DNA from 2 places in the Catellatospora sp. NPDC049111 genome. Region 2 is predicted to be linked to the other one. Evidence: riboswitches for the same ligand, from Rfam matches in the RefSeq annotation. Region 2 holds a riboswitch; the other holds the start of a gene.
The links. Region 2 has a riboswitch for glycine ahead of gcvT (glycine cleavage system aminomethyltransferase GcvT). Riboswitches for the same ligand answer to the same signal wherever they lie in the genome.
Positions count from the first base shown of each region.

Region 1: another riboswitch for glycine. It lies ahead of gcvP (aminomethyl-transferring glycine dehydrogenase); the one in region 2 lies ahead of gcvT (glycine cleavage system aminomethyltransferase GcvT).

Region 1 is NZ_JBEZEB010000045.1:2,655-6,835, forward strand. Features, by position in the region: gene gcvP (aminomethyl-transferring glycine dehydrogenase) at 1-1,993, opposite strand, end outside; glycine riboswitch at 2,093-2,181, opposite strand; gene AB0B66_RS36445 (zinc-binding dehydrogenase) at 2,418-3,395, opposite strand; gene AB0B66_RS36450 (NACHT domain-containing protein) at 3,642-4,181, shown strand, end outside.
Region 2 is NZ_JBEZEB010000057.1:13,798-17,978, reverse strand. Features, by position in the region: gene AB0B66_RS40230 (GntR family transcriptional regulator) at 1-382, shown strand, start outside; gene AB0B66_RS40225 (GNAT family N-acetyltransferase) at 379-933, shown strand; gene AB0B66_RS40220 (antibiotic biosynthesis monooxygenase) at 974-1,282, opposite strand; gene AB0B66_RS40215 (spermidine synthase) at 1,477-2,193, shown strand; glycine riboswitch at 2,268-2,359, shown strand; gene gcvT (glycine cleavage system aminomethyltransferase GcvT) at 2,506-3,684, shown strand; gene gcvH (glycine cleavage system protein GcvH) at 3,681-4,064, shown strand; gene glyA (serine hydroxymethyltransferase) at 4,061-4,181, shown strand, end outside.

The DNA.
Region 1 (4,181 bases), on a different contig from region 2:
GGTTCGCGCCGTCGACGTACACCTGACCGCCGGCCTCGTGCACCTTGGCGCACAGCGAGGCGATGCCGGTCTCGTACACGCCGTGCGTCGACGGGTAGGTGACCATGATCGCCGCGAGGTCGTCGCGGTGGGAGTCGATCGCCCGGTCGAGGTCGACCAGGTCCACGTTGCCGGAGTCGTCGCAGGCCACCACGACCACGCGCATGCCGGCCATCACGGCGCTGGCCGCGTTGGTGCCGTGCGCGCTGGACGGGATCAGGCACACGTCGCGGTGGGCCTCGCCGTTGGCGCGGTGGTACGCCCGGATCGCCAGCAGGCCGGCCAGCTCGCCCTGCGAACCGGCGTTCGGCTGCACGCTGACCGCGTCGTACCCGGTGACCTCGGCCAGCCAGCCCTCCAGCTGCGCGATCATGTCGCGGTAGCCGGCGGTCTGGTGCTGCGGCGCGAACGGGTGCAGCTGGCCGAACTCGGGCCAGGTGACCGCTTCCATCTCGGTGGTGGCGTTGAGCTTCATGGTGCACGAGCCCAGCGGGATCATGCCCCGGTCCAGCGCGTAGTCGAGGTCCGACAGGCGGCGCAGGTAGCGCAGCATCGCCGTCTCGCTGTGGTGGCTGGAGAACACCTCGTGGGTGAGGAACTCGGTGTCGCGGGCCAGCTCCGCCGGGATCGCGGTGGCCTGGCGCGGCTCGGCCAGGGCCACGCCGAACGCGGCGCAGACCGCCTTCAGGTGCGCGACCGTGGTGGTCTCGTCGCAGGACACGCTCACCCGGTCGGCGTCGACCAGGCGCAGGTTGATCCCGTCGCGCTCGGCGGCGGCGACCACGGTCTGCGCGCGGCCCGGCACGACCGCGGTGACGGTGTCGAAGAACGCGGTGTGCGCGACCTCGACGCCGCCGGTGAGCAGGCTGACCGCCAGGCGGCTCGCGCTGTCGTGCGCGTGCCGGGCGATCTTCCGCAGCCCGTCCGGGCCGTGGTAGACGGCGTACATGCTGGCCATGACGGCGAGCAGCACCTGCGCGGTGCAGATGTTGCTGGTCGCCTTCTCCCGCCGGATGTGCTGCTCACGGGTCTGCAGGGCGAGCCGGTACGCGCGGGTGCCATCGGCGTCCTTGGAGACGCCCACCAGGCGGCCGGGCAGCGAGCGCTCCAGACCGGCGCGCACCGCGAGGTAGCCGGCGTGCGGGCCGCCGAAGCCCATCGGCACGCCGAAGCGCTGGGCGCTGCCGCAGGCGATGTCCGCGCCGATGCTGCCCGGGGCGCGGACCAGGGTCAGCGCCAGCAGGTCCGCGGCCACCGAGACCAGGGCCTGGCGGGCGTGCGCGGTCTCGATCAGGGCGGCGTGGTCGCGCAGCGCGCCGGACGCGCCCGGGTACTGCAGCTGCAGGCCGAAGAACTGCTCGGGCAGCTCCTCGGCGTCCAGGTCGAGCACGCGGACCTCGATGCCGAGCGGCTCGGCCCGGGTGGCGATCACGTCGATGGTCTGCGGCAGCGTGTCCGCGTCGACGACGAACACGTTGCTCTTGCTCTTCGACGAACGGCGGGCCAGCGTCATCGCCTCGGCGGCGGCGGTGCCCTCGTCGAGCATGGAGGCGTTGGCGGTGGCCAGGCCGGTGAGGTCGGTGACCACGGTCTGGAAGTTGAGCAGGGCCTCCAGCCGGCCCTGGCTGATCTCCGGCTGGTACGGCGTGTAGGCCGTGTACCAGGCCGGGCTCTCCAGCACGTTGCGCTTGATCACGCCGGGCACGTGGGTGCCGTAGTAGCCCAGGCCGATCATGGAGGTGGCGACCGTGTTGCGGTCGGCGAAGGCGCGCAGCTCGGCGATGGTCTCGGCCTCGGTCGCGGCGGCCGGGAGGTCCAGCGCGCCGTGCCAGCGGATCACCTCGGGGATGGCCGCGTCCATCAGCTCCTCGATCGAGGAGTAGCCGATGGCGTTGAGCATGCTCTCGGTCTGGTCTGAACCGGGACCGATGTGGCGTTCTACGAAGGCGCTCAATGTGTGCTCCGGGGTCGAGGACTATGGATAGCCCTCCCCCTCTGTCACGGGCGATGCTCATGAGCCTCGCCACGGCGGGTCGCGCCGCTCCAGAGTCGCCATGCCCGTACGGTTCGGGTGCCTGAGAGGTTCCGGGGAGGAATTGCCCCTTCGGCGCCGCTTTACGCGGACTCTCCCACACGGGTGTGCCGGCACCGCCCACGCTACCAGCACGTGTGCCCCGACACCGTAACCCACACCACTCCCCACGCCGGTCGGCTGGCCGCCGACCGCCCCATGATCGCTCGCCTTGCCAGGCACCTGTGCGTATCTTGCGCACCCATACACATGTGCCCGGCAAGTCGAATGATCATGGTGTGGGACACGCCCGCACCGAAGCGCGACGTGGCCGGTGAGACCTCGCGCGGTCAGGTGCGCGGGCGGATCAGGGGATCAGGACGACCTTGCCAACAGTCGCGCGTGTCTCCACGGCGGTGTGGGCGCGAGCGGCTTCGGCGAGCGGGAAGGTGGTGATCGCCGGGGTGAGCCAGCCCTCGGCGGCGTCGCGCAGGGCCTGCTCCTCCAGGGGGCGCAGGCTACCCGCTACCTTCAGCATGGCCGGGCCGATCGCCGACGAGGCGATGATGCCCCGGGCGTACAGGTCCTGGGTCGTGAGCTGGGTCGGCGCGCCCGCGGACCCGCCGAAGATCAGGAAGCGGCCGAGCGGGGCGAGCAGTTCCAGGGCCGCGCGGCCCTGCTCGCCGCCGACGCCGTCGAGGACCACGGTCAGGTCGCGCTCACCCAGTTCGGCACGCACCTTGTCGGCCCAGCCCGGGTCCAGGTAGTCGGCGGCGATGTCGGCTCCGTTGCGCTGGACCCGGGCCACCTTGTCCGGGCCGCCCGCCGCCCCCACGACCAGCGCCCCGGCCCGCTGCGCCGCCTGCACGAGCAGCGTGCCCAGGCCACCCGCCGCGCCGGTGACCAGCACCGCGTCGGCCTCGGTCAGGCGCGCCAGGCGCAGCACACCGACCGCGGTCCGGCCGGTGCCGATCATCGCCACCGCGGCCGGGGCACTGAGCTGCTCGGGGATCTCGTGCAGGGAGGCGACGGCGGCGACCGCGCGCGTGGCGTACCCGCCGCTGGTCGTGCCCAGGTGCGCGACCACGCGCCGGCCCAGCCAGGCCCGGTCGACGCCCGGCCCGATGCCGCCTACCCGGCCGGCGACCTCGCGGCCCGGCGTCATCGGCAGCTGCGGCGGCGGGAACGGCCCTGGGCTGCCGGAGCGGATCGTCGTGTCGATCAGGTGTACGCCCGCCGCCTCGACCTCGATAGTTACATGTCCCCCGCCGGGTACCGGGTCGGCCACCTGTTGGTAGCGAAGGGTCGCGGCGGAGCCGAATTCGTACTGGCGGATGGCGTGCATTGGCTGCTCCCGTTGTAGGCGCTTGTCAGCAACGCTAGAAGTTCAAGCACGCTTGAAGTCAAGTTTGGCACGCGGGCTGCTTCAGGCCGAATACAGCCAGCAAGCTCAAGCCGACTAACGCGACAGCGCCACTAACGCCCAGCTTCTCACCCGACGGCAGTTCATCTAACATTTGGTGCGAGTTCTCGATCGGAACTTGAAACCAATCTTGTGTTGCCCTGCCGCGCACGATAGAACGAGGCCCAAATGGATCCAGTAAGTCCCAATCTACTTGCCGGTCTAGCCGTCGAGGCAGTCAAGGGCATTGTCGCGCACTGGAAATCCACGAAGTCCGATCGCGCAAAGCGGGATACCGCACGCAACATCAAAACAATCTCCGGCCGAATCGAATCGAACGCGATTGAGTATCTCTCTCGTCTGAGTATGTTTATCAACGACGAGAATCGTACCCATGTTGCAAAGTTTCTGCATTCTGCGGAGTTCCGCAATATTGCTCGCACTGTTGCAGTTGCGGTAATTTCCAACGAGCTCGACAGAGTACGCAACTTCCTGATCGAACAGATGTCCGCGATGCTTAGGCTGCGCCTGGATCTTAAAGCCGCGAACGCCGGACCATACGCCACTGACCTAATATCGACACTTTCGATCTCAATCAATGCCGCAATGACAACTTTGCGCAAGAATGACCAAGACGAATATGTTCTCGTTAGGCAACAGGCAAACATTGAACTACTTGCCGGCCGCTTAAAGGCAGTAGCTGACCAAACACGCACCATAGAACAATGC
Region 2 (4,181 bases):
GGCCGTCCGTCGGTGCCTGAGGTTCGTCGACGGCGTGCCGCACTCGATCCAGGATTCGTGGTACCCGCAGTGGTTGTGCGAGAAGGTTCCGGAACTTTTCAGCCCGCACAACATCGCCCAGGGCACGACACGGTTGCTGGCTGAGCGCGGTTACCACCAGGTCGCCGCGCTGACGACCACGAGCGCCCGCATGCCCACTCCGGTCGAAGCCGCTCTCCTGCAGATTCCCGTCGCGGCCGGCACGCCTGTCCTGCATAACATTCTCACGGGTTACACCGCCGACGGGCCGCTGCGCATCTCCACCGCGACCTTCGCCGCAGACAAGGTCCGGCTCGTCTCCGCGCATGGCGACATCGACACCATCACCAGACACCGTCGATGATCATCCGGCGGGCACGGACGTCCGACATCGACACCATCCTCGACTGGCGTACCCAACGCGCTGCCTGGCTGGCCACGCGTGGGCACACACAGTGGCAGACCCCATGGCCGCGGTGGGCGGTGGCCGCCGCGATCCAGGCGGGGCAGACCTGGCTGGCCTACGACGGCCACGCGCCGGCGGCGTCGATAACCCTGACCGCGTACACCGACCTGGACAGGCTATGGAAGTCCGACCGCGCTCCCGACGCCGATACCCTCTGGCACCCGGCCGACGACCCCGCCAATGCCTTGTACGCGTCGAAGATCATGGTGCCGCTGGAGCGCTCAGGCACTGGCCTTGGCTCTGAGCTGCTCGACTGGGCATCTGGACGCGCCTACGACGCAGGGGTGCTCTGGCTACGCCTGGATGCCTGGACCACCAACACGCGACTGCACGCCTACTATGACGCCCTCGGGTTCGACCACGTCCGCACCGTCACTACCCGTGCCTCCGGCGCCTGCTTCCAGCGCCCCGCGCAGCCATACGACGGCACGCGGCTCGAAGAAGATTGATTGGGACTGCGTGAGCTGGCCAAAAGCTCAGTCATGGCGCTCACGCCGGCAGGCCCTTAGCCACGGCCGGGGACAGGAACTCCACCCGGTGCGACACCAGCAACGGGTCCTTCGCGGCGTGGAACGCGGTCACATGCTCGGCTGTCTCGTGTGCCTGAAATGCCGCGTCGTCGGCGTAGACCTCGTAGAACACCCGTGCCAGCGGCTCACCGGCGATCTGGTGCGTCGCGTACACCAGCGTTCCCGGCTCTTTCGCCCGGATCTGCTCCACTGCCTGCGCTGTCAGCTCGTCGAACCTGACCGCTGACTCCTCGTCGCGAAGGTCGAACCGCACTACCAGGGCGAACATCGTCACCTCCAAAGCCATCGCCGGACCGGGCCGCACCACTGGTGCGGATGGCCACGGTAATGCGGTTCGACGCCGCGGTCACCTCGACGCGTGGAAGGTCGGCGGAACCGTGTCGTTGCCGTCGCCCGCCGACCCGTCGGTTAGGCTGGCAGTTCGGCCGGAACCGCCTGTGGCGCCGCCGGGACGGAGGCGGCGTGGGAGCACGGCTGCAGGAACTCGGCTGGCGGCAGACGCCGATGGGCGTGATCAGCCTGCGCCGCCGCTGGGACCCCATGTTCAAGACCGACGTCTACGAGGTCAAACTCGACGACGACTTCCTCATGTCCAGCCTGTTCACCGTCGCCGAGGAGGCCGTCGCCGAACTGGCGCTCGCCGAACTCGACGGCACCGGCTTCGACGTCGCCGTCGGCGGCCTCGGCCTCGGCTACACCGCCCTGACCGTGCTCGCCGACGACCGGGTGAACTCCCTGCTGGTCATCGACGCCCTGTCCGACGTCATCGCCTGGCACGAGCAGGGCCTCATCCCCGCAGGCACGACCCTGTCCGGCGACCCGCGCTGCCGCCTGTCCGAAGGCGACTTCTTCGCCCGCTGCGCGTCCCCGGACGGCCTCGACCCGCACCGCCCCGGCCGCCGCTTCCACGCGATCGTCGTCGACATCGACCACTCACCGAGCCACCTGCTCCACCCGAGCCACGCGAGCTTCTACGAGCCCGCAGGCCTGCGCCGGCTGGCCGAGCACCTGCACCCCGGCGGCGTGTTCACCCTGTGGTCCAACGACCCGCCCGAGGACCAGTTCACCGCCCGCCTGGCCGGGGTGTTCGCCGACGTACGCGCCGAGGTCGTCAGCTTCCCGAACCCGCTGCAGGACCGCGAGTCCACCAACACCGTCTACGTCGCCAAACGGCGCTGACCCGCCCCGGCCGCGGTTGACGCCGTTCCAGAGCGGCGTCTACGGTACGGCGGACAACTGAATACCTCGCCGACTGAACCACGGCGGGAGAGGCCCGGCACGACTGGGCCGCCGAAGGAGCAACTTCTCCCCGGAATCTCTCAGGCCCATGTACCGCCGTGGCGAGGCGAACTCTGGAAAGTCAGGATGAAACAGTCCTGCGCCCACGGTGCAAGCCGCGATCCGCGGTGAAGCTCTCAGGCAGCGATGACAGAGGGGGAGGCCATCCACCACCGGTGCCGCCTGTGCGGCACCCGGACCAGGGAGCCTCCCGTGAGCGCCGTCGCGTCGCCGACCGCTGCCCACCCCAGTCCCGAACGGGACCAGGCTGGGCATGACCAATCTTCCCCCAGGCAGACCGCCCTGCACGACGTACACCGCAGCCTTGGTGCCGTCCTGACAGAGTTCGCCGGCTGGACCATGCCGCTGCGTTACGGCAGCGAGACCGCCGAGCACCACGCCGTCCGCCAGGCCGCCGCCCTGTTCGACCTGAGCCACATGGGCGAGATCGAGGTCACCGGCCCTGGCGCGGCAGCCATGCTCGACCACGCCCTGGTCGGCCGCCTGTCCGCCGTCGGCGTCGGCCGCGCCCGCTACACGATGCTGTGCGCCCCCGACGGCGGCGTGCTCGACGACCTCATCGTGTACCGCTTGGAGGAGCACCGCTACCTGGTCGTCGCCAACGCCGCCAACACCTCCGTCGTATCGGCCGCGCTGGGTGAACGCGCCACCGGGTTCCAGGCGCTGGTCCGCGACGTGTCCGCCGACTGGGCGCTGCTCGCCGTGCAGGGACCGCGCTCGGCCGACATCCTGCGCGCCGTGACCACCGCCGACGTGGACGCGCTGCGCTACTACGCCATCGACCCGGCGGTGCTCGCCGGAGTCCCGGTGCTGCTGGCCAGGACCGGCTACACCGGCGAGGACGGTTTCGAGGTCTACTGCGCGCCCGGTGACGCCGCCGCGGTCTGGGCCGCGCTCACCACGGCCGGAGCCGGGCACGGCCTGGTCCCGGCGGGGCTGGCCTGCCGGGACACGCTGCGGCTGGAGGCGGGCATGCCGCTGTACGGCCACGAGCTGACCGCCGAACGGACCCCGTTCGAGGCGGGGCTGGGCCGCGTCGTCGTGCTCGACAAGCCGTTCGTCGGCCGCGACGCGCTGGTCGCCCGTGCCGAGACCGGCCCGGCCGAGCTGCTGGTGGGCCTGCTGCCCGCCGGGCGGCGCGCGCCCCGGGCCGGCTATGACGTGCTCGACCCGGACACCGGCGTCCGGATCGGCACCGTGACCAGCGGCGCGCCGTCGCCGACGCTGGGCCGCCCGATCGCGATGGCGTACGTGCCCGCCGACCGGGCCGCCGTCGGCACGGTGCTCGCCGTCGACATCCGCGGCAGCCGCGACACCGTCACCGTCGTCGACCTGCCCTTCTACCGCCGCCCCGCTGGAGGCCACGCGTGAACACCGTCCCCGAGAACCTGCGCTACACCCGCGACCACGAGTGGCTGTCCGAGGAGGATGTGCCCGCGGTCGGTATCACCGCGTTCGCCGGTGAGGCCCTGGGCGACATCGTCTACCTGGAGCTGCCCGCTGTCGGCACGTCCGTGACGGCGGGCGAGCCGTGCGGGGAGGTCGAGTCCACGAAGTCGGTCAGCGAGCTGTACGCCCCCGCCGACGGCGAGATCGTCGAGGTGAACCCGGCGGTCGCCGACGATCCGTCGCTGGTCAACTCCGACCCGTACGGGCAGGGCTGGCTGTTCCGGCTGCGCCTGACCGGCGAGCCGGAGCTGCTCGACGCGGCCGGGTACGCCGCGCTGATCGGTGCGGAGGCCAGCCGGTGACCGCGCTGGACGCCCCGCTGGAGGAGTTCGACCCCGAGGTGCACGCGGCGCTGCGCGCCGAGCTGGGCCGCCAGCGCGACACCCTGGAGATGATCGCGAGCGAGAACTTCGCGCCGC